DNA from 4 places in the Vibrio owensii genome. Region 4 is predicted to be linked to each of the others. Evidence: predicted binding sites of a transcription regulator. Region 4 holds the regulator's gene; each other region holds the start of a gene.
The links. Region 4 encodes MetJ, which represses methionine synthesis genes. Its sites were predicted from a motif close to TTAGACNTNTANANGTCTAA; they were not measured.
Positions count from the first base shown of each region.

Region 1 (6,249 bases), 1.1 Mb from region 4:
ACGCAGGCACGTCTGCAATGCTATCTAATACTACCGTTGCAATGGCTTCGCCTTGTTCTGTCACTGGCTTACCAGTACGAACCAAAATTTTAGTGCCAACGCCTGCTGCTTCTGCTGCCATCATATCTTCGGCTTTGTCGCCGATCATCACAGATTTCTCCATGTCGATCTTCAAGAAGTCACGTGCAGAAATGAACATGCCTGGTTTTGGCTTACGGCACTCACAATCTTGCTTGTACTCACCAATGCCATGTTCTGGATGGTGTGGGCAGTAGTAGATGCCGTCGAACTCAACGCCATTATCAGCGAAGTTCCAGTCCATCCACTGAGTCAGAGATAAGAAACGGTCTTCGCTGAATTTACCACGTGCAATGCCAGATTGATTGGTCACAAGCACCAACAGGTAGCCTTTATCTTTCAGCGCTTTTGTCGCTTCAAAGACACCGTCAATGTACTCAAAATCATGTTCGTCATGAACGTAGCCGTGGTCAACGTTGATCACGCCGTCACGATCGATAAAAACAGCAGGTTTTGCCAAAACGTATTTCTCTATTTACTCGGTTTCATCAGATTATTACATACCTTATAAGCACTCACACTATCTAATTGGCGTGAGTGAGCGACAAAACAGTTGATTTGTCGCCCGAGAATCGGTAAATCTTGAATATCCCTCTTTTAGATTCCTTTCCGCCAAACATCCTCTGTTTTATTTCCCCAACAGAACATCCATACATTTAGACGTCTAGACGTAAAAATATCTATTGACTTACTACTGCTTAACCCATAGCATCAACTGAGAATTGAGATAGAGTTCAAAATTTACTCCTGTTAAAAGCCGTTTTTAACAGCGAAGTTCCCAGTATCTCTGTGCAGGTTGAAACATGATAGAAATAAAAAACGTCAATAAAGTGTTCTACCAAGGCAGTAAGGAAATTCTTGCCCTTAAGGACATTAATCTAGATATCGCGAAGGGCACCATCTTTGGTGTTATCGGCTCATCGGGCGCGGGTAAAAGTACCCTAATCCGCTGTGTAAACATGCTGGAAGCCCCAACATCGGGTTCCATCATCGTAGATGGCGTTGATCTAACCAAATTAAGCAAAAAGCAATTGGGAGAAACTCGCCGTAATATCGGGATGATCTTCCAACACTTTAACCTGCTGTCGTCTCGCACCGTTTTCGACAATGTCGCACTCCCTCTTGAGCTAGCAGGCAAAGACAAATCGCAAATCACAACAAAAGTGACTGAGCTACTTAAGCTTGTTGGTCTTTCAGACAAGCATGAAAGCTACCCAGCAAACCTAAGTGGTGGTCAAAAGCAACGTGTGGCAATTGCACGTGCACTGGCATCAGACCCTAGCGTTCTGCTGTGTGACGAAGCAACCAGCGCGCTGGATCCAGCAACGACTCAGTCCATCTTAGAACTACTCAAAGAAATCAACCGCAAGCTAGAAATCACCATTCTTCTGATCACTCACGAAATGGAAGTGGTTAAGAGCATCTGTCACGAAGTGGCGATCATCGGTGATGGTGAGCTAGTAGAAAAAGGCACCGTTGGTGAAATCTTCGCGCATCCGAAGACAGCACTGGCACACGAGTTCATTCGCTCTACTTTAGACCTTTCTATCCCAGAAGATTACCAAGCACGCTTACAAACCACGCGCGTAGAAAACAGCTACCCATTGGTTCGCCTAGAGTTTACTGGCGCTACCGTGGATGCCCCTCTGATGACGCAAATCGCTCGTAAGTACAACATCGACGTGAGCATCCTAAGTTCTGATCTCGATTACGCTGGCGGCGTGAAGTTCGGCATGATGGTCGCTGAGCTGTTTGGTAGTGAAGAAGACGATAACGCAGCGATTGAATTCCTGCGTGAGCACAACGTGAAAGTAGAGGTACTTGGCTATGTCCTTTAATACGATTTCTGAATGGCTGAGCTTAAACAGCAACCTACTTTTAGGCGCAACGTGGGAAACCTTTTACATGGTGGCGGTTGCGGGCATCGTTGGTTTCGCAGTTGGTATTCCTCTTGGTGTGATTCTGCATACCACTAAAAAAGGTGGCCTGCTGGAAAACACCAAACTCAACGGCATTCTTGGCGCGATCGTCAACGTGGGCCGCTCGGTTCCTTTCCTAGTATTGATGGTTGCGATTATCCCAGTAACCAAACTGTTGGTTGGTACCTTTATCGGTACAACAGCAGCAATCGTACCTTTGACCATAGGTGCTATCCCATTTGTGGCGCGTCTAATCGAAGGCGCACTACTGGAAGTTCCATCAGGCTTGGTTGAAGCTGCGCAATCTATGGGTGCGACACCAACACAAATCATCACAAAAGTTCTGCTTCCTGAAGCAATGCCGACTATTGTTAACTCAGTGACGATTACCCTAGTAACACTAGTAAGCTATTCAGCAATGGCGGGGACAGTAGGCGGCGGCGGTCTTGGTGACGTAGCTATCCGTTATGGCTTCCACCGTTATGATGTAGTCATCATGGCCGTGACCGTCGTGATGCTAATTGTTCTAGTACAAATTATTCAGTCTATCGGTGATGCAATCGTTCGCCGCGTAGACCACAGATAAGAATTGAAAATACCAATTATAAGGAGATAAAGATGAAATTTAGCCTTAAGAGTCTTTTGACTGTTGCAACTGCCGCTTCTGCACTGGTTCTTGCTGGTTGTGGCGAGAAAGAAGTTGACGTGAACAAAGTAAAAGTTGGCGTTATGGCAGGTGCGGAAGCACAAGTTGCTGAAGTTGCAGCAAAAGTTGCTAAAGAGAAATACAATCTGGACGTTGAGCTAGTTACCTTTACTGATTACGTAACACCAAACGCAGCGCTAGATGATGGCTCAATCGACGCAAACGCGTTCCAACACAAGCCATACCTAGACCAGCAAGTAACTGACCGTGGCTACAAGCTAGTAACGGCTGGTAACTCTTTCGTATACCCAATTGCTGGTTACTCTAAGCAAGTAAAATCAGTGGATGAGATCGAAGATGGCGCTCGTATCGCAGTACCAAACGATCCAACCAACCTTGGTCGTTCACTTCTACTTCTTGAGCAACAGGGCCTTATCGAACTGCGTGATGGCGTTGGTCTACAAGCAACAGTACGTGACATCGTTGGTAACCCGAAAAACATCACTATCGTGGAGCTAGATGCAGCACAACTTCCACGTTCTCTTGATGACGTAGCGGTTTCTATCATCAACACGACTTACGCAAGCTCAATCGACCTAACACCTGAGCGTGACGGTATCTTCGTAGAAGACAAAGAGTCTCCATACGTAAACCTTATCGTTGCTCGTGAAGACAACGTTCAAGCAGCTAACGTACAAAACTTCGTGAAAGCATACCAAACTGATGAAGTTTACGAAGCAGCGAAAGACATCTTCAAAGGTGGCGTAGTTAAAGGTTGGTAATCCCCTCTTTCTACAACACTTGAAACTTAAAAAGGGCGCTCATCAGAGCGCCCTTTTTGCATTTGTTTTCATTGCGGTTTTATATCGCTAGAACAGCTGAACTTCGTCTTGCTCAACCTTCTTTTGCTCCTGTTCTAGCTGCGTATCCACTTGCGGATGTTTAAACACATAAGGCGCTAAAAACGCAGTAAAAGGGATAGTAAGCACAATGCCTACACTGCCCGCTAACGCATTCACCACTGCGAGTCCTACCAACGGCATGTTCATAAACTGGCTTGCTGGCATGTTAAGTCCCCACACCATCATGATGGTCGTCAATGAGCCACCAGCAAACGCCAAGATCAAGGTGTTAGTCATGGTACCCATGATATCTCGACCAATGTTCATCGACGCTCTAACCAACTGCTTTGGTTTGAGTTTCGGGTCGGTTTGTTGCAGCTCCGCGTACGCAGATGCAATCGAAATCGCAACGTCCATAACAGCGCCAAGTGCCGCAACGACAATCGTCACGAACATCAACCAACGGATGCCCATCTTCACCGACGTTAGGTAAATCACGTCTTCGCCTTTGTCGAGGTAAATGCCCGACAAGTGTGCCATTTCGCCAAACCACTGCGCCATGACACCCGCAGCGATTACGCCAAGTAACGTGCCGCCCATGGCGCATAAACTCTTGCGGTTATAGCCAGAAACGAGAATAAAGCTGACCACGATGATCACCACCATCAATAAGATGCTGACCAACATCGGATTCCAACCCGCAAAAATACTCGGCACCAATACGCCAACGATCAAGGCCGCTGTAAAATAGAGCGCGACCATCGAGTTGATGCCCTCTTTCTTGCCAAAACTCAACAACAGCGCGCAAAACAGTGCAAGCATCAGGTAAATAGCGTCTGATCGTTTGTGGTTATACGCCCAATAAACGGTGCCATTGGTGGTTTCGCGGATCATCATAATGAAAGTATCGCCTTCACTGACATACACGTTGTGCTGACGACTAAGAGGGTTGGTGACTTCCACCTCTAAGCCTTCGCTCTCTCCCTCAAGGATTTTTGCCATGAAAACTTGTTTGCCTGTCATCACATCTGGCACGAGCGGATCTGGCGCAACATGGTTGGAAATCGAACGTGTGACGGTCGCTTCAACAAACTCTTGTTGTTGGCGAGATTTAGGACGGAAATCTTCACTCCACGAAGAAGAAAACTGAAAGATAAGCGTGGAGATAAGGGTAATCAGTAGGGTGAAACCCCATCGGTTATAGATTCTTTTGATCATGAAGCACTCTTCTACATCACTCACTAAACGGCTTTGCCTCTGGTGAGTAAAATTAGGCGCGGTAAAGATTACCGCGCCCACATGCAGGATTAATGAGTTGGGTTACAACCTGCGACTTTCTCATCAAGGGTCGCCGCGTCTTTGTTAGGGTTAACAAAGTAGCTAGACGAATCATTGATGTTCACAGACTTAACAATCGCTGGGTATTTCGGGTTTTCCAAGTCAATCGAGACACAGATTTCCATGTTCTTCAATTGATCCCAAAGCGCTTTGCCTTCGCCCTCACGCAGTGTCGTGATATCACCGCTTGGTAGGTATTGAGTGAATGACCAGTTACCAACGCTGCCACTGAAATCTGCCACGTTGATACCTTTGTTCTCTTCAACATACGCCGTCAGCATGTCGCGAATTGCGTAAACTTGTTCATTCACTGAGTCATAGAACACGTCGTCTTTGCTAGCCCAACCAAACTTCTGGATTTGCGAACCAAAGCGGTAGCTGTTCATCGCTACTTTGTAAGTCGCGTTTGGATCGAACTGCTCGCCACCAATGCTGGTGATGTTTACGCGGCTACCTTCATTTGTCACCGTGTTGTTTTCATCCAACTCTAGAGACGGTTTACTTAGATCCACAGTGAACTCGATGTCACCATCGAATTGATCGTACAGGTAAGCTGGCGCGCCTTTCTTAAACGACACCGTAATGTCACCCGGTTGATACTGGTTGAAGTAAGAGTATGACCACTCAATGAAGCGTTTTAGGTTCGCACCTGTCATCTCAACGCCAAGCAAAGTGTTATCGTACTTGTACAAGTTGGTCGATTTACCTTTGGTGTACACTTCACCATCGATAAGGTTGGATTGATCAGAGAACAGCGACGCAGCAGACACAACCGCACCATTACCTTTACCGACCGCATCTTCGATTTTCTGCATTTGGATTTGGTTAATCACGTCCATTAATGGCGTATCAACCACTTTCGCAAGGTGAATCGTCGAGTACAAACGTTCTGCCGTGTAGTTGTAATCCGTCGCAGTCGCTTCATCAGGGTAACCCGTTGTGCTTGGTGTGAAGTTACCCGTGACACGGCCAAGCTCGCGAGTGGCGTCTTCAACCGAGATATCGTGCACGTACTGGAATTTCGCTTGCAGCGCTTGCTCTTCTTCCACTTTCTTCGTGCCAATGTTGGTCAATGTGGTGTCTTCCATCGTCCACTTGCCATCGACTTTCTTCAATTGAATTTCAGCTTTCGCTAGGTAAGCACCCCACTTGCCTGGTTCAATGATTTTCACGCTTTGCGCGCGATTGTCTTGGTTGTATTCGCCAGACTTCGCTTTATCTTCAATCAGCGTATTTTCACCGCCAATTTCTGATGTGGATTTGCTGATTGATGTAACAGTGCCATCTGCATTCACTTGTTCGATGTAGTTGGCGTGTTCGTGACCCGCTAAGATGACGTCGAATTTATCCGCCATTGCAGACGCGATTTCGTAAACACCCACACCACCGTCTTCTTGGCGGCCAAGGTGAAGCGCACCCACAATCA
Region 1 is NZ_CP019959.1:1,097,337-1,103,585, forward strand. It holds gene gmhB (D-glycero-beta-D-manno-heptose 1,7-bisphosphate 7-phosphatase) at 1-538, opposite strand, end outside; gene metN (methionine ABC transporter ATP-binding protein MetN) at 882-1,916, shown strand; gene A9237_RS04875 (methionine ABC transporter permease) at 1,906-2,583, shown strand; gene A9237_RS04880 (MetQ/NlpA family lipoprotein) at 2,616-3,425, shown strand; gene A9237_RS04885 (YibE/F family protein) at 3,513-4,703, opposite strand; gene A9237_RS04890 (bifunctional metallophosphatase/5'-nucleotidase) at 4,793-6,249, opposite strand, start outside.
Region 1: the regulator MetJ is predicted to act here: its motif matches at 735-754, upstream of metN (methionine ABC transporter ATP-binding protein MetN).

Region 2 (6,249 bases), 1.2 Mb from region 4:
TACCCGTTGTCGTGGTACCAATTTGAACCACTTCGACATCAATACCACGAAGACCATTGATGAGAAGCTCACTTGAAGACGCGGTATTGTCAGTAGTCAGAACGTAAACGCGTTTCGCACTTAATGTTGGTAGGGCAATGTCAGTCAAGATACCTTTACCCCAATCAATTTCAGTGTCGACAAAGTTATAAACGTTATTTTCTACCTTGCCAGAGTTCATGATCTTGTCGTTGTAAATCAGTTCAGCGAAGGTGGCATTAGGATGTGTGCCTGCCAACATGTAGCCGACTTGTGCAGACTGCCAAACTAAACCACCACCGTTGTAGCGTAGATCCATCACGATCTCTTCAACGTTTGCAGCTGACAGCTGATTAAACGCATCGATAAGTGGCTGTTGCGCAGTCACTTCAAAAGCGTTGTATTGCATGTAGCCGACTTTTGTTCCGTTGTTGTCGATGACTTTTACATTACGAACTGGGCTGGTTGCGACATCTGCCGATGTCAGAGTCACCACCTTCGGAGCGCCATCAACGGTTTCAAACGTGAAGGTGTAGTTTTGACCTAACGTAGGAGAGAAAAGCGTATTGTTGATGAAATCAATCTCAGAGCTCGAAGAGGTGTTCACAACATCAACATCATTGATTTTCAATAGCTTGTCGCCACGAGCAACACCATTTGAAGATGCTGGAGAGTTATCTTCTGTGTAAGAAATGATGATTTCTCGTGGTTCATAGCTTTGAACGAATTTCCAGTTAAAGCCGAAACCAGCAACAAGACCCGCTTGTTGTGATTTCATGAAATCGTCGTAAGAGCGAGTGAAGTGGAATCGATCCTTGTATTGGCCAGAAGCCGTTCTTTCTGTCGTTACCAGCGAATCAAAATAAGCCGCAACGGTAGGGAAGTTGTCCGGGTTGATATCTGGGATCTCGTCATACCAAAGATAGGTATCATTACTGAACGCACGTAAGAACATTTTTTCTTGCAGTGCTGAACCTGTTTGGTCTGGATAATAATCCCCTGTGTATGGGTCAATGCCTGTTCTAGCGATGCTACATTTATTCGCAAACTCGCTAGCCGGGGTAGAGAAGTCTCCTGCTGACCAGGTTATGTTATTGCCGACTGCAGTGCTAGAGCTATTTCCATTGTCACCGCCGCCTCCACAGCCTTGTAACAATAGAAGAGGGAGAGTTGCCACCAACGCTGTGTTCTTATACTTCAACATAAATTTCCTTATTTCTGTGACATTTATAGATTTGAATTGTTTTTAATAAATTACCTATAAGCCACTCGAATGTATAGATCTTGTTCGTTGCTGTGCAAACACTAAGCAAATTAGTGTGATTGGTGTCATATAAATTAGAGTAAAAATTCAGTTTACTAATTTAGTTAAATCTAAAAATTCATTAATAAATAGCAAGTTAGTGCTATTTTTGACGCGAAAATTCACCATGACACTTCTGTAATTTTAGACGATTGAAAGTGGCTTTAGAAAAGCATTGAACGACAGAAGAATGCTAGGCAAACAGTCCGAGCATGACGAGAGTCGACGCTTTGTGGTCGACTCTTTGAGTTTATGGAGTTAAGAAATTTGATCGAGTTGGTACTGATACTTTCGCTCTAAGGCTTCATTGCCCGCAGCGCGTTCTAGTTCTACCATCAGACGGAGAGAGGGTTTCTTGACTCCGTACATTTGGTTAAAGCGCATCAAGCGAATACGAGCATCGGTGTAGTTTCCGCTGTCGATCTCTAGCTTTGCTAACTGAAGGATAGATTTAGGACGGTGAGGGTCATGGTCGATAGCTCGAGCGAAGTAATACTTTGCCTTTTCAGCTTGATTCGACTTTAGTGCACAAAATCCGGCGTTCTCGTAACTAGCAGGGATAAGGTAATAGTAAGGCTGCTCGATCGCACGATTGAACATTTTATCTGCTTGGCTGTATTCACCTTGTTTACACAGGAAGGTGCCGTAATTGTTCAGTACGTTACCATTTTTGGGATGCTGGCGAAGAGAGCGTTTGTACATCTGTGCTGCTTTGGAGTCTTCACCTACGGTTTCGTAGTAATGCGCCATCGAAAGCTGAGCTCGATAGTAGCTGGGTGCGTGGGTAAGGGCTTGCTGCAGATTATCGTGTGCTCGGATCATACTGCCACTCTCTAAATAGCCGAGACCGAGAGCGATTCTAGACTCTGCCATAGAAACTGGATCGGCTTTCACAACTGGACTGTTTCCATCTTCATTGACGGTGACACACCCAACCAAACCTAGCTGGCTTGCTAACACTAATACACCGAGTTTTCCAAGCTTCATATATATGCCCCACATCCCTGATTCACACAGCATGATATGAATTACGATGCAAAAGCCTATTGGGGAAAAAATACTATGCGATCAGGTTAGCAAACTGATACAAAAAAGCCGCCAGTTGGCGGCTTAGTTCACACTCTAAATTCAGGCAGTTAGTCGTCTTTAGTGAAGGCGTCTTCGCTGAAATGATCCAGATCGTACGGCGTTTGTTGGTAAACGCAATAGTTCAACCAGTTAGAGAACAGCAAGTGTCCATGGCTGCGCCAACTCGCACAAGGTGGATTGTCTGGGTTGTTATTCGGGTAGTAATTGATTGGAATAGCAGGTTCCATCCCTTCGCCCAAATCTCGAATGTATTCGTTATGGAGTGTGTGAGAGTCATATTCTGGGTGACCAGTGACAAACACATTACGCTTGTCTTTTGTGGTTGCTAGATAAACACCCGCGACATCGGACGTTGCGAGAATATCGAGGTCCGTATGTTCTTCTAAAAACTCCGGCGAGAAATCTGCATAACGAGAATGTGGTGCTAAGAACGTATCATCGAAACCACGCAGAAGAGGGTGGTACTGATGATGGATAGAGTGATGGTACACGCCTGATAGCTTTTCTTTGCGTGTTTTCTTTGGCAGGTTGTATAGAAGCTTCAAACCTGCTTGTGCAGCCCAGCAAACATAAAGTGTTGACGTGACGTGATCTTTTGCCCACTCCATAATGGTCTTCAAGTGATCCCAATAAATCACATCTTCAAATTGGACCAAACCTAATGGAGCACCAGTAATGATAAGGCCATCGAAGTTCTTGCCTTTTACCATTTCAAATTGACGATAAAATGTGTCTAGGTGCTCCGTTGGTGTGTTCTTACTTGGGCGATTATCGATTCGTAACAGTTCCACGTTCACTTGAAGTGGGCTATTAGAAAGTAGGCGAAGAAACTGAGTTTCTGTCTCAATCTTCTTTGGCATCAAATTGAGAATAAGCACTCGCAATGGACGGATTTCCTGACTCGCCGCTCGACTTTCGCTCATCACAAAGATGTTCTCTGTCCTTAATACATCACTAGCGGGTAACTGATCTGGAATTCTAATTGGCACGGCTTTCTCTCCCTAAGCTTAACTTTTTAGACGTCTATACTTCTAAAGCTAACGTAATTACTGACGGATGTCGACATGAAATGTGACTTTGAACCGGATTTCTTTTGTTCTTACTTTCATCTCACACAAGAGGCAAACACACCAAAGGGGCTCTACATTTGAAGATAGTGCTTGTTAGAATAAAAAACCTAAGTCGAACTGTTCTAATTTTAAATATTCCAATCACTTATTTTCAGTAAGTGAATACTTGATTACGCTAATAATCCGGAAGGTTAAATTATGCCGATGTAAGATAATTAAAATTATTAATTCATTTAATTTAGTTGGGTTATATTCTAACTCTTGTTTTTGTGTGATGCGTTGTTAAAGGTTATGACAAGTTACTTTGTCTTTTATCGAATGATATGCTAACAACTAATTTTTAATATCTCTAATTTGGCTGTGTACGATTGAAATTGATGAAGCAATAATTTAAAGTCTGAATTTATAGAAAGAATGACCCCTATAAAAATTATTGTAAGAAAAAGCCGAATAATGGTCTTATTAGTAAGTTGAGTAGTTAGAGAGTGCTGAGTTTTCTCGAAGCCTAATCAGTGTTGGTTAGAGAAGCTTCCAAGGCAAGTGAGTCTCTAGAGGTAGGTGAACGGCTGTCTTGTCATCACAACCTACTCAGGTTGACCTACTTACGTCGTTAGACACCGTTTTCAACGCTCTTATATCACAATTAGAATGAGCCTTAGATAAGAACTCTACTTAGACATTATGTGATTTAAAACGAACAAAGATTGATAAGATTAAATTAGAAATAAAATATAGGTTTGTAAGTTAGTTCTGAGATATAAACATATCACTGACAAAGTTTTTGATTCTTAACGTTGGAGCTATTTTGATGATTGAGAATCATACATTATGCATCATTCATTAACACGTCAGTTAGTGTAGGTGGTTTATTAAAAGGTGATAGCAGGAATAATATAATGATATTGAAACTATTTCTGTTGATGCAGTGAAAACTCACCTTGTTGATATAAACCGGAAAAAGCCCAGCGTTTGCTGGGCTTTTTTTTATGTGTCTTATGCCAGTTGGTCATTACCTTCGATCAAGTAGTGATTACTGATTGAACCTGCGGTTCTAGCGTTTAGGTGAGGCACATACTCTGGGTCATTCATAAAGTCGAGTGCTGCTTGGCGAGAAGGCCATTCGATAATGATGCGAAGCGCCGGTGCTTCACCATTGCCTTCTAGTCGTTCGTGCACGTTAGTTCGTGCGATGTACTTGCCACCGTGTTTTTCCACCAGTGCGTTCGAGACGCTGACATAAGCAGGTACCCAGTCTTGGGCTGTAGGGGTTACATCTAATACTGAATAGTAAGTCACGGTATGCTCCTTGATTGCACGTTAGCCGATGAAATTTAGCTTAATGCAGTCTGGTCATTTCGATAAGAGAGAGCGGAATCGAAACACTTTTTAGATTCCATTGAAAATCCAAATTGATTAGGGGTTATTGCTCAATTGGTATGAATTATCGACTCAAACTGACGCTCTGCAATTGTGATTGCGGCAAGATTTCTGAGTACATTTTTGTGTAACGAATACGGTAGCGTTTGAAGAGAATTATGAGATCGAGTTAGTATAAATTTTGAGCCTTAATACCAATAAAGATACTAATTGGCTCGCCAGCACGTACTTAAATACGTTGTATGGAAAATCATCGTCAGTGGAGGACATTATGTTCGGTATGTTTAAAAGAAAAGAGACCATTCAGAGCATTGCACATCAAGTTCCTAACGTCTTGCTTAGGGAGTTTGGCGATAAGGACGTTTATCTGCCAGACGAAGTCGACAAAGCGTTGGCCGAACTTGGGCACGACAAAATGGAAGACATGATGCGTTATCAATACGCTTACGGCATGTTTACCAGTTTGGCGAGCTATGAGCAGTTAGGTTTAACCGAAGAGCTTGGTAATTACGGCCACTTCCAGCGTGAGGTTGGTAAAATGCTTCTCAACACACCAGAACCGATTGATATGCATATCTACTTTGAGCTTTCACAGCAGCATCATTTTAACCATGCTAAAGCGGATGTTGGCAATGAAGCGACTGTTGTCGATAGTGCAGATGGTGGCTATTAATAGTGGCAGAAAGGGCATTCCAAATTCACTTTCTCGCTGACTTCCCCCATGAGTCTGATCTTATTGCACAATGGTACTTTGATGAGTGGGCTTACACTGTTCCTGGTGTGACGCCCACTCAAGTTCGCGAGAAGGTTTTACTCAAAGCCAATAGCCGCCATGCATTTCCACTTTCATTTGTGGTTCATGATGAAAACAATGACCTTGTAGCAGTCGCTGAACTCAAGATCCGAGAGAACATTCATTTCCCTGAGTATGAGCACTGGTTAGGTGGAGTCTACGTCGATGCCTCATCACGCGGTAAAGGTTATGCTGCTGCGCTGGTCGTTCGTGCACAAAATCACGTGTTTCAACTTGGCATTCCAAAATTGTTTTTGCAATGCGAACCGCATAATGAAGCTTTATATCTGAAATACGGTTTCCGTCCTCTACATAACGCTTCACACAACGGAGTCCAGACCATCATTATGGTTTGGGAGTCATCCGAGCTAAGTTCTTGATATCTTTCATCCCCCCCCACGTTAGTGCAATTTAAATCGCCATTCGCTAAAAAATAATAGGTTATAAGTAACAATGTGCATATTTTGACGTTGGTCAAAAATGTGCCACTTTCTCCGTCGTTTTTATTCAACTTGTTCAATACTCATTTGAAGTTGGATGTCGAGTTTTGGAATGAAGATCATGGAGAGAGATATGCGAAAGTGGCTAGGTGCACTCAC
Region 2 is NZ_CP019959.1:3,386,581-3,392,829, forward strand. It holds gene A9237_RS15855 (S41 family peptidase) at 1-1,222, opposite strand, end outside; gene pilW (type IV pilus biogenesis/stability protein PilW) at 1,580-2,308, opposite strand; gene metA (homoserine O-acetyltransferase MetA) at 2,458-3,399, opposite strand; gene A9237_RS15870 (DUF1330 domain-containing protein) at 4,474-4,776, opposite strand; gene A9237_RS15875 (hypothetical protein) at 5,129-5,530, shown strand; gene A9237_RS15880 (GNAT family N-acetyltransferase) at 5,533-6,030, shown strand; gene A9237_RS15885 (hypothetical protein) at 6,224-6,249, shown strand, end outside.
Region 2: the regulator MetJ is predicted to act here: its motif matches at 3,426-3,445, upstream of metA (homoserine O-acetyltransferase MetA).

Region 3 (6,249 bases), 190 kb from region 4:
GGACACAAAGAGAAGGACAACTGGGGAAAAGAATTTGAGTAGGCACAAAAAAACCGAGCATTAACGCTCGGTTTTTCTTTTATCTTCGTAAGCTTACGCTAGCAGTTCTTTTGCTGTGTTCACTACGTTTTCTACAGTGAAACCAAACATCTCGAACAGTTGGTCAGCTGGCGCAGATTCACCGAATGTTGTCATACCGATGATGCGACCGTCGAAGCCAACGTACTTGTACCAGAAGTCAGCAATGCCCGCTTCTACAGCGATACGTGCAGTTACGTCTGATGGCAGTACTGATTCACGGTAAGCCGCGTCTTGCTTGTCGAATGCATCTGTTGATGGCATTGAAACAACGCGTACTTTCTTACCTTCAGCCGTTAGTTGCTCAGCTGCTTTCACTGCTAGTTCAACTTCAGAACCTGTCGCGATTAGGATTAGCTCAGGCTTACCATCGCTGTCTTTCAAGATGTAAGCACCTTTCGCGATGTCCGCTACTTGCTCAGCAGTACGTTCTTGTTGCGCTAGGTTTTGACGAGAGAAGATCAGTGCCGATGGGCCATCTTTACGTTCAATCGCTAGTTTCCATGCTACTGCAGACTCAACTTGGTCACATGGACGCCATGTGCTCATGTTTGGAGTCAGGCGTAGAGATGCCATTTGCTCAACTGGTTGGTGAGTTGGGCCATCTTCGCCAAGACCGATAGAGTCGTGCGTGTAAACTTGGATGTTCTGAACTTTCATCAGAGCAGCCATACGCATCGCGTTACGTGCGTATTCCATGAACATTAGGAATGTTGCACCGTAAGGAACGAAACCGCCGTGTAGTGCGATACCGTTCATGATCGCAGTCATACCGAATTCACGAACACCGTAGTGGATGTAGTTACCAGAGAAGTCGTTCGCTTCTAGAGACTTAGAACCAGACCACATAGTTAGGTTAGAAGGCGCTAGGTCAGCAGAGCCGCCCATGAATTCTGGAAGCATTTGACCAAACGCTTCTAGTGCGTTTTGAGATGCTTTACGTGATGCGATGTTTGCTGGGTTAGCTTGAAGGTCAGCAATGATCTGGCTTGTCTTCTCTTCCCATTGTGCAGGAAGTTCGCCGTTTAGACGACGCTTAAGCTCTGCTGCTTCTGCTGGGTAAGCTGCTGCGTACGCTTCGAACTTCGCGTTCCAAGCCGCTTCTTTCTCAGTGCCTGCCGCTTTCGCATCCCACTCAGCGTATACGTCTGCAGGGATTTCAAATGCTGGGTGTTCCCAACCTAGGAATTCACGTGCTGCTGCGATTTCTTCCGCACCTAGTGGCGCACCGTGACAGTCGTGAGAACCTGATTTGTTTGGAGAACCAAAACCGATGATGGTTTTAGTACAGATAAGTGTTGGACGAGGGTCTGCTTTTGCCGCTTCGATTGCTGCGTTGATAGCTTCAGAATCGTGGCCATCTACAGCAGGGATTACGTGCCAGCCGTAAGATTCAAAACGCTTAGGCGTGTCATCAGAGAACCAACCTTCAACGTGACCATCGATAGAGATGCCGTTGTCATCCCAGAATGCGATCAGTTTGCCAAGGCCTAGTGTACCTGCAAGAGAACATGCCTCGTGCGAAATACCTTCCATTAGACAGCCGTCACCCATGAACACGTAAGTGAAGTGGTCAACGATGTCGTGGCCTTCTTTGTTGAACTGAGCCGCCAACGCTTTCTCAGCCATTGCCATACCAACAGCGTTAGTGATGCCTTGACCTAGAGGACCTGTTGTTGTCTCGATACCAGGTGCGTAGCCGTACTCTGGGTGACCAGGAGTCTTAGAGTGAAGCTGACGGAAGTTCTTAAGATCGTCGATAGACAGCTCGTAACCGCTCAGGTGCAGTAGAGAGTAAATCAGCATAGAGCCGTGGCCGTTAGACAGTACGAAACGGTCGCGGTCAGCCCACTCTGGGTTAGCTGGGTTGTGGTTTAGGTGAGAACGCCAAAGAACTTCAGCGATATCAGCCATACCCATAGGTGCGCCTGGGTGGCCAGAGTTAGCTTGTTGAACACCATCCATGCTAAGAGCGCGGATTGCATTTGCCAGATGTTTACGAGAAGACATGTCTGCTCCTGAGTGCATTAAGCGAATTGATAAAGGAATGTGGGCACTTTCACTGGGTGAGCCAAGTACAAAAGTGCGGGCAATATTCTCTCAGAGCCAAAATCTGACTGCAAACGTTTTACTCACCATTTTTGAGGTTTTAACTCAATCTTTTCGCAGTTAATAGGCAATTTATGAAAAATTCACCCCATCAAAAGCAAACGATTGGGTAATAAGCTAGACGAATTCAAATCGAAAAAGAGCTTGTAATTCGACTGTGGGAAATTAAAATAGACGTCTAGATGTAGAAACACCTACAAACTGTATTGTATTTTTCGTGGCAAGCTTGCGTTAGTTAGCCATGAGTAAACCTTAAGATTGGAGCTATCATGGCTAAGCACCTGTTCACTTCTGAGTCGGTATCAGAAGGTCATCCAGATAAAATCGCAGACCAAATCTCTGACGCAGTTCTTGATGCAATTCTTGAGCAAGACCCAAAAGCACGCGTGGCTTGTGAAACTTACGTTAAAACCGGCATGGTTATGGTTGGCGGTGAAGTAACGACTTCTGCATGGGTTGATATCGAAGAAATCACTCGTGAAACAGTTCGTGAAATCGGCTACGTTCACTCTGACATGGGCTTTGATGCGAACTCGTGTGCGGTTCTAAACACCATCGGTAAGCAGTCTCCAGACATCAACCAAGGTGTTGATAAAGCGGACCCTAAAGAGCAAGGCGCAGGCGACCAAGGCATCATGTTTGGTTACGCAACGAACGAAACTGACATTCTAATGCCAGCTCCAATTACTTACTCTCACCTACTTGTTAAAAAACAAGCTGAAGTTCGTAAGAGCGGTAAACTAGACTTCCTTCGCCCAGATGCGAAATCTCAAGTAACGTTCCAATACGACCAAGGTAAGATTGTTGGTATCGATGCTGTTGTTCTTTCAACTCAGCACTGTGATTCAGTAACAACACCTGACCTACGTGAAGCAGTAATGGAAGAGATCATCAAGCCAGTACTACCTTCAGAGTGGATCACTAAAGACACTAACTTCTTCATCAACCCAACCGGTCGTTTCGTTATCGGTGGTCCAATGGGTGACTGTGGTCTAACTGGTCGTAAAATCATCGTAGATACATACGGCGGCGCAGCTCGTCACGGTGGTGGTGCATTCTCTGGTAAAGATCCATCGAAAGTAGACCGCAGCGCGGCTTACGCAGCACGTTACGTAGCGAAGAACATCGTAGCAGCTGGCATGGCTGACCGTTGTGAAATCCAACTTTCATACGCTATCGGTGTTGCTGATCCAACGTCTATCATGGTTGAAACGTTCGGTACTGAGAAAGTATCACACGAAATCATCATTGAAGCGGTTCGTCAAAACTTCGACCTACGTCCATACGGCCTACAAGAAATGCTTAACCTGCTTCAACCTATCTACAAGCAGACAGCAGCCTACGGTCACTTCGGTCGCGAAGAGTTCCCATGGGAAGCTACGGATAAAGCAGCTATCCTACGCGATTTCGCTGGCATCAAGTAATCGAGCCACACAAGAATCGATAAAGCCCTCGCCTCTGGCGGGGGCTTTTTGTTTCTGCCCCCTTCTCTGCCTTCTCACTCTTTCCTTGAACAAAAATTCAGCAATTATTTGTAAATTGCCCCATCTCCGCCAATAGTTAACATAATGTTAAATGCACTTTTCGATGTATATAACGTAAAGAACTATGATGCAGGCTCACGTGGCTAAAAGAGTCATGAAAAACGTCAGCCAAACATCTTTATATGGCCTAGGTGCCACCGTGGGAATAAATCAAGGAGGAGTTATGCCTCGTACCGTAAACCCATCTGACTTCCAAGGAAAACGAAAGGAAGTGCCAGATAATGAATACGCCAGAACCATTCCATGCAATACCGTTAGCTTATCGGCACCATTCCATTGGCTCGCGTTGGGCCTGCATGACTTTGTACGCATGCCGCTCATCAGTGCCTTTTACGGCATCTGCTTTATGGCTGCTGCGATTGGTATCGTGCTTCTGGTTCAGTGGCAAGGCACGCATCTCGTCGTAATGCCTAGTCTTATTGTTTACATGTTAATCGGTCCGTTCTTAGCGCTCGGCTTATATGATGCGAGTTGGGAGAGAGAACGCGGACACAAACCAAGTTTGTTCCATTCAATGAAAGCCATCGGGCGAAACTCCAGCTCTCAATGGGCATTTGCTGTGATGCTCGCGGTATGTATGATTTTCTGGATGCGAATTGCTGCCCTGCTCCATGCGCTATACCCTTCTGTACAAGGCGCGCCGCTGACTGAGTTCTTGCCTTTCTTGGTTATAGGCTCAATTGTTGGTTTTGTCTTAGCTTGCGTAGTATTCAGCATTTCTGCTTTCTCAATACCGCTGATGATGGAGCGTCGTGTCGATATGATGACCGCAGTGTTCACCAGCTTTAACGCAGTGAAATCCAACATCCCAGCAATGATTGTTTGGGCTGCGATTATTTGTGGCGGTATCTTAATCGGCTTTGCGACGTACGGTATTGGTATGCTCTTCACCATGCCAATCCTCGGGTACGGTACATGGCATGCTTACCATGCAACGATTAAGAAAAAACACACGCCTTAGAAAACAGATGGTATGATCCGGCCCTCGCAAACGCGGGGGCTTTTTTATTGAGTAAATGGGGTGAGTTGTGGATATAGAACTGAGCTACAGAGCCAAGCAAGTGATGGCAGATTGCATCGCGATGGCAGAGCAAGCTTTCAAGCGTTCTTTTCCTATTCCTTCTCTGACTTTCAATGTACGTGGCAAAGCGGCGGGTAAAGCGTATTTGCAATTGAACGAAGTCCGTTTGAATCCAAAACTGTTCAGCGAAAATCCACAAGCGTTTATCCAAGAGGTTATTCCTCACGAAGTCGCCCACTTGATTACCTACCAAGTTTACGGTCGCGTTCGCCCACATGGGAAAGAGTGGCAAGGTGTTATGGAGGCGGTATTCAAAGTACCAGCTAAAACCACTCACAGCTTTGACGTGGCCTCTGTTCAAGGTAAAACCTTTGAATACCGATGTGGTTGCATGACCTACCCACTTTCAATTCGTCGTCACAACAAAGTGCAGCGTAAAGAAGCGGTATACTCATGCCAAAAATGCCGCCAACCGCTGAACTTCACGGGAACTCAGCTCTCCTAACAGCACAAATTTCCTACTTTTCTATTCCAGAAAGAGAGACATTCGCTCTCAAAGTGTCCCTTTTTGCCTGTTATTGTTTGTTTGCTCATCACTAAAGCTAATTTGTGCGTGTTAGAATAAATAAAGTCATACTTTATAAAGACTTTAATCATGAAATATCTTTTCTCTTTATTACTGCTTGCACTTTCTAGTGCAGCGATTGCTGCACCTCCAAGCTCTTTTTCCGCGGCCAAGCGCGAAGCGGTAAAAATCTACGCCGATCACCCAACCAGCTTCTACTGTGGCTGTGATATAAAATGGCAAGGCAAAAAGGGCGTGCCGGATCTCTCTTCTTGTGGCTATCAAGTTCGCAAGCAAGAAAAACGCGCATCACGCATCGAGTGGGAGCACGTGGTTCCTGCATGGCAGTTCGGCCACCAGCGTCAGTGTTGGCAAAATGGTGGACGCAAAAACTGCACAAGAAACGACAAAGTCTTCAAATCTATGGAAGCCGATCTCCACAACCTGACTCCAGCTATCGGAGAGGTAAACGGTGACCGCTCTAACTACAACTTCAGTCAGTGGAATGGCATGGATGGCGTCAGCTACGGCCGATGTGAAATGCAAGTGAACTTTAAGCAACGTAAAGTAATGCCGCCCGATCGTGCACGTGGTTCGATTGCCCGCACTTACTTGTACATGAGCAAAGAGTACGGGTTTAAACTTTCGAAGCAGCAAACTCAATTGATGAGTGCTTGGAACAAAACCTACCCTGTAGACAAGTGGGAATGTGAGCGCGATGAACGCATTGCTAAGATTCAAGGCAACCACAACCCATTCGTTCAAGAGGCTTGTCGCGCGCTGTAATTCTTCCCGCAATTACCGCAGTACACCTCCGCTATTCGAGGCGTTGTCATTTACTGTAATGGAAACGCCTCTTGCCCCTTGTTTTTTCGGTGGAAAGCATCCATGTTAGTGTCTAAACACTCGCGTATGCAGGAAATCGAAACACA
Region 3 is NZ_CP019959.1:2,346,987-2,353,235, reverse strand. It holds gene A9237_RS10835 (hypothetical protein) at 1-42, shown strand, start outside; gene tkt (transketolase) at 94-2,088, opposite strand; gene metK (methionine adenosyltransferase) at 2,457-3,611, shown strand; gene A9237_RS10820 (DUF2189 domain-containing protein) at 3,895-4,692, shown strand; gene A9237_RS10815 (SprT family zinc-dependent metalloprotease) at 4,760-5,257, shown strand; gene endA (deoxyribonuclease I) at 5,408-6,103, shown strand.
Region 3: the regulator MetJ is predicted to act here: its motif matches at 2,358-2,377, upstream of metK (methionine adenosyltransferase).

Region 4 (6,249 bases):
TTGCAGAGCGCCCAGCTTATTGAGCCAGTGGCCGTCATTCTCAATGCTTTCATCATCGAAGCGCTGAGCAACCGTTGCTGCATCAATACCGTTTTCATCAAACCAGTAAGTCTGGCTGTCTACAACGGCAACCAAATCAAAACTCATGCCGTGGCGTTTTTCGAGCTCTTCTTTTTGCTCAGAAAACAACGATAGCCAACTTGAACCAATGTTACCTTTACCACACAAAGCCACTGCTACGCGCTTCTGCGCTTGAAACAGCTGACTATGAATACGTTGAACTAGCTCTTCGACTTCTGCGCGGCGTAGTACAGCGACCAAGCTCAAGCCAGATTCCGTCTCTGAAATAAACTCAACAGGCGCATGCTTAAGTTGTTGGTAAAAACCAAAGCAGTGGTTTGCGTTTTTCGTCACACCAGCGCCAACGGCAGCTAGCAACGAATACCCTTCTTTCAGTTTAATTTCCGCTTCAACGGCGAGCTCTTGTAGATAAGTCAATGCTCCGCCAGCAATCTCTGCCGTGTACGCCAAACGCAAGGTTTGCTGATCTTCTTGCGCTTCAAATGCTAGTGGCTCTAATTGAGCGCGCTTTAACGCTTGCAGCACTTCTTTCTGCGCTCGCTCAAAATCATGGCCATGCACAAATGACAGTTGCACCAGTAGCACTTCATCAAGGGAAGTAATGATCTTCGCACCACGACCCGAGGCTAGTACACGTTCAATACGCGTTGAGCCAGATTCTGGTTGATAGCTGCACTTTAGGTTCAAATCCATCGCACTTTGAGCAACAGGCTGAAGCGTACGGCTGTGCAGTACTGGGGCTGCTAAACGAGCAAGTTCACTCGCCTCATCTAAACGCAGCAGAGGTAACAGGCATGCATCCGACACCAAACGCGGGTCTGCGCTATACACACCAGCGACATCACTCCAGATTGTCACGGTATTTACTTCCGCCAACGCACCAATCACAGTGGCTGAGTAATCTGAACCATTGCGACCTAATAGAACGGTTTCACCTGCATTATTCTGTGCCATGAACCCCGTAATGATGACACGCTTATGGTTATGTTGAGTTAACGCTTCTTTAATAAGTGCATAAGAACGAGCACGATCGACTTCTGGCTGCGTGCCTGCTTCTGCGCGCAAAAAGGCACGTGAGTCTTGAGCGACTGCTGGCAAGTCTTGCTGAGATAGCAATGCGGCTAGCAAACGTGAAGACCAGACTTCACCATGCCCCAGCACTGCGGCTTTTTGTGCTTCTGTTAGCGGAGCTGTCAACTCAGCTAAGGTACTGAATTCATCTTGAAGAGAAGCAAGCACCTGCGCTTGGGTTTCTCCTTCTAACAAAGCTTCAACTAACTCTGTCTGGAACTGACGTAAGCTTTGCAGCGCTTCGTGTGCGATGCGACCGTCTTTATCCAACCCTTCCAAAAATTCAATCAAGCGGTTAGTGGTTTTGCCTGCTGCGGACACCACCACTAAATCATTTTCTGATGAATACTCTTTAAGGATCCCCACGACGCGTTGGTAACACTCTGGGTTTGCTAAGCTGCTACCACCAAATTTATGCAGCTGACGTTGTACACTCATGACCTTTTCTCTCCCAATTACTGTGCTGCTTTCGCGAACGCTTGCTCAAGATCAGCAATCAGATCTTGCGCATCTTCTAAGCCGACTGATAAACGCAGTAACTGTTGAGAAACGCCTGCTTCAGCCAGAGCTTCTTCACCCATCGCACGATGCGTCATTGAAGCAGGGTGACAAATCAAGCTTTCTACACCACCTAGCGACTCAGCAAGGGAGAACAGGTCAAGCTCTTTAACGAACACTTTTAATTGCTCAAACGAACCGGCAAATTCAAAGCTCAGCATAGAGCCAAAGCCTGATTGTTGTTTTTTCGCGATGTCATGACCCGGATGCTCTGGCAGACTCGGATGATAAATCTTCGCTACCAAAGATTGTGTTTGCAGATACGCCAACACTTGCTGAGAACTTTCTTCATGGACTCGCATTCGCGCACCCAGCGTGCGAATTCCACGGAGCGTCATATAACTGTCGAATGGCGTACCCGTAGCGCCAATGCAGTTACCCCACCATGCTAATTCTTCAGCATGCTCTTCGCTCTTGGTGATCACCACACCACCAATCACGTCAGAGTGACCATTAATGTATTTCGTCGTTGAGTGGATAACAAAATCCGCACCAAGCTCCAAAGGCTTTTGGTACACAGGTGTCAAAAAGGTATTGTCCACTGCGACTAAAGCGCCGACTTGTTTTGCTTTCTCACACACAGCCGCAATATCAACAACGCGTACGAGCGGGTTTGATGGTGTCTCTAACAAGATAAGCTTTGGCTTTTTCGCAATCGCCGCATCCAACGCTTGCTGATCCGATTGGTCAACAAACTGCACTTTAAAGTCGCCTTTTTGGGAGCGAGTATTGAACAAACGGTAAGTACCGCCGTAGCAATCATGCGGCGCGACAATTAAGTCATCAGGTCCAAGAAACGCCGATACCCAAAGGTTCAATGCCGAAGTCCCGCAGTTAGTAACAACCGCGCCTTTGCCTGATTCAAGCTCATACAGTGCTTTTTCTAACAAGCCTCGGTTTGGGTTACCAGAACGGGTGTAATCGTATTGTGGAACTTCGCCAAACGCAGGGAAGCCGTAGTTAGTAGAAAGGTAGATTGGTGGTACAACAGCGTGATATTGACTGTCTGACTCGATACCAGTGCGTACAGCAATGGTCGCAGGCTTACGGGTGCTCATGGGTGTATCCTTTCACGGGTGGTGACATCTAAATGGGAATGCGCTATATCTAGCTTGTATTGCTCAATTGATTAACACTCTTCCCTAACTATTAACCTCACTTTACTTGTCTAAAAATGAGACGTCAACACTTCTAGACGTCTATATGTCTTTGCTTATGGCAGTAAATGCAGCTAAAATCAGCACCTATATTTATTTCTCTAACTTATTACATTAATGAAGGTGCGCAATGGCTGACTGGAATGGCGAATACATTAGCCCGTATGCTGAGCACGGTAAAAAAAGCGAACAAGTAAAAAAAATTACCGTCTCTATCCCGCTAAAAGTTTTAAAAGTGCTGACTGATGAGCGAACTCGCCGCCAGATCAACAACTTACGCCATGCGACTAACAGTGAACTACTATGTGAAGCGTTCCTGCATGCTTACACAGGTCAACCACTGCCAACAGATGAAGACCTTCGTAAAGACCGTCCAGATGATATTCCGACGGAAGCGAAAGCACTGATGACAGCAATGGGCATCGAATTCGAAGCGTTTGACGAAGAATAATTGCTTACAAATTCATCAAGATGAGAACCTGCACCGGGGGCAGTTTCAAACCAAACGAAAAAGGGACGCACTGGCGTCCCTTTTGTTTATCTGAAGCGTCTACTATATTAATTACTCAGCCATGTAGTTTTCAGGCATTTCAATACGCGCCACACCTGAATCAACTGCAGCTTGTGCTACTGCTTTTGCTACGCGTGGTAATAGACGTGGGTCCATTGGCTTTGGAATGATGTAGTCAGAGCCGAACTCTAGCTTGTCTACGCCTGCCGCCTTCAATACCGCTTCTGGAACTGGCTCTTTTGCCAATTCACGAATCGCATCAACTGCCGCTAGCTTCATTTCATCATTAATCTCGCTTGCACGCACATCTAACGCACCACGGAAAATGAATGGGAAGCAAAGCACGTTGTTTACTTGGTTCGGGTAGTCGCTACGACCAGTACCCATGATCAAGTCATCACGCACTTCGTGAGCCAATTCTGGTTTGATTTCTGGGTCTGGGTTTGAACATGCGAACACCACTGGTTTATCTGCCATTAGCTTCAATGCTTCTGCAGGTAGTAGGTTTGGACCCGATACACCCAAGAACAGATCCGCACCTTCAATAACATCTTCTAACGTGCGCTTGTCAGTGTTGTTTGCGAATAGTTGTTTGTATTCGTTTAGGTCGTCACGACGTGTATGGATCACCCCTTTACGATCCAGCATGTAGATCTTCTCGCGCATTGCGCCGCATTTGATCAACAGCTCCATACATGCCACAGCCGCAGCACCCGCACCAAGACAAACGATGGTTGATTCTTCTAGCTTCTTACCTTGCAGCTCGATTGCATTCAACATACCTGCTGCCGTTACGATCGCTGTACCGTGTTGATCGTCGTGGAATACTGGTACGTCACAACGTTCAATCAGACGCTTTTCAATCTCAAAACAATCTGGGGCTTTGATATCTTCTAAGTTAATACCACCGAATGTATCAGCAATGTTTGCTACTGTGTCGACAAATTCGTCGATCGTGCGGTGTTTTACTTCGATATCAATTGAATCTAAACCAGCAAAGCGTTTGAACAATAGCGCTTTACCTTCCATTACTGGTTTAGAAGCTAGCGGGCCAAGGTTACCAAGACCAAGAATAGCCGTGCCGTTAGAAATAACCGCAACCATGTTGCCCTTCGCTGTGTACTTATACACATTGTCAGCGTTCTGTGCGATTTCACGTACAGGCTCTGCAACACCAGGGCTGTATGCAAGAGCAAGGTCATTTGCAGTTTCAGCAGGCTTAGTCAGCTCTACTGCAATTTTTCCTGGAGTTGGGTATGCATGGTAATCCAATGCTTGTTGGCGGCGTTCTTCTTCTGGGGTGACTTCTTGGCGATTGTCTTCAGACATGGATCGTTTCTCTTTTGTTATTTTTTCGGTAAGGGGGAATAAATTCTAAAGGATAGAAGTCAATCTTCATAGGCTAGATTGCGAGCGATATCCTTAAAAAGGCCGATAATAAAAGAGATTAGACCAGATATTAGTGATGAGCACCTAGTTTACAGGTCAGGTGCTCTTTGAATCACTTCGTTCAGATGAGAAAACAGCGTTATCTTCTCACTCCTCATCAACGTACTGTGCTTGCAGATAATTCTCTATGCCAGACATTTCGATCAAGCCAAGTTGTGTCTCAAGCCAATCAACATGCTCTTCTTCATCCTCTAAGATCTCTTGGAAAAGATCTCGAGATACGTAATCACGAACGTCTTCAGCATAAGCAATCGCATCTTTTAAATCGGGAATCGCGGCCATCTCGAGCTTTAAGTCGCACTCAAGCATTTCTTTGGTATCTTCTCCAATCATTAGCTTACCGAGATCCTGCAAGTTAGGTAGCCCTTCTAAAAACAAGATACGTTCGATCAGATGATCAGCGTGCTTCATTTCATCAATCGATTCGTGGTACTCCTTGTCAGCAAGATGCTTTAAGCCCCAGTCTTTGTACATTCGAGCATGAAGGAAATATTGATTGATAGCGACGAGCTCGTTGCCGAGCACTTTATTGAGATGTTGGATTATGATTGGATCGCCTTTCATGACAAAGCCCTCCTCTTTGGCTTCATTTAAATGTAGAAGCAAATGAGAAGGTGTCAAAAAGCCCTAACTAATAATTAGCTAGCTTGTTTCAGTGTTAAGTATTCCGTTTCAGCTAAAATTTCTTTTGCTTGCTTGATGCACTTGCCACATTGGCTACCTAGAGCAGTACATCGTTTGATTCCTTTAATGTCGGTTACGCCTTCATCTATCGCCAACTTCCTAATTTTCTTGTCAGAGACACCATGGCAAAGACAAACGTACATATTCAAAACCTTTAAATTTCACTTTGGAATGAAATATAAACAAGAATCGTTCTTGTTACCAGTTGTATTAAGACGAATTAAAGAACGTTTTGTTATAACGGTCTGGACCGTTTTAGCAGTTTTCAGTGACTTAGCGGATGGCTAAAAAGAAGAGAAAATCGAGTAGAACTAAGCTCATGTTTTTAAGGAACAAAAAGCATGACTAAGAATGATGGGCTTATAACCATATTGAAAAGAGGAATAGCAGGTATAAAAAAGGGAAGCCTTAGCTTCCCTTTTTCTAGCGCTTTCTTCAAAAAGAAGAAGAGTGCAAGATTACGATTAATTCAGTAAGAATTAGTCGAAGATCTTAGCAACAACACCAGCACCTACAGTACGGCCACCTTCACGGATAGCGAAACGTAGACCTTCGTCCATAGCGATTGGAGCGATTAGCTCAACTTGCATTTGGATGTTGTCGCCTGGCATTACCATTTCTACGCCTTCTGGTAGAGAGATGTCACCAGTTACGTCAGTTGTACGGAAGTAGAACTGTGGACGGTAGCCTTTGAAGAATGGAGTGTGACGACCACCTTCATCTTTAGAAAGTACGTAT
Region 4 is NZ_CP019959.1:2,157,142-2,163,390, reverse strand. It holds gene A9237_RS09890 (bifunctional aspartate kinase/homoserine dehydrogenase II) at 1-1,590, opposite strand, end outside; gene A9237_RS09885 (O-succinylhomoserine (thiol)-lyase) at 1,608-2,768, opposite strand; gene metJ (met regulon transcriptional regulator MetJ) at 2,998-3,318, shown strand; gene A9237_RS09875 (malic enzyme-like NAD(P)-binding protein) at 3,430-4,707, opposite strand; gene bfr (bacterioferritin) at 4,915-5,391, opposite strand; gene A9237_RS09865 ((2Fe-2S)-binding protein) at 5,466-5,654, opposite strand; gene tuf (elongation factor Tu) at 5,991-6,249, opposite strand, start outside.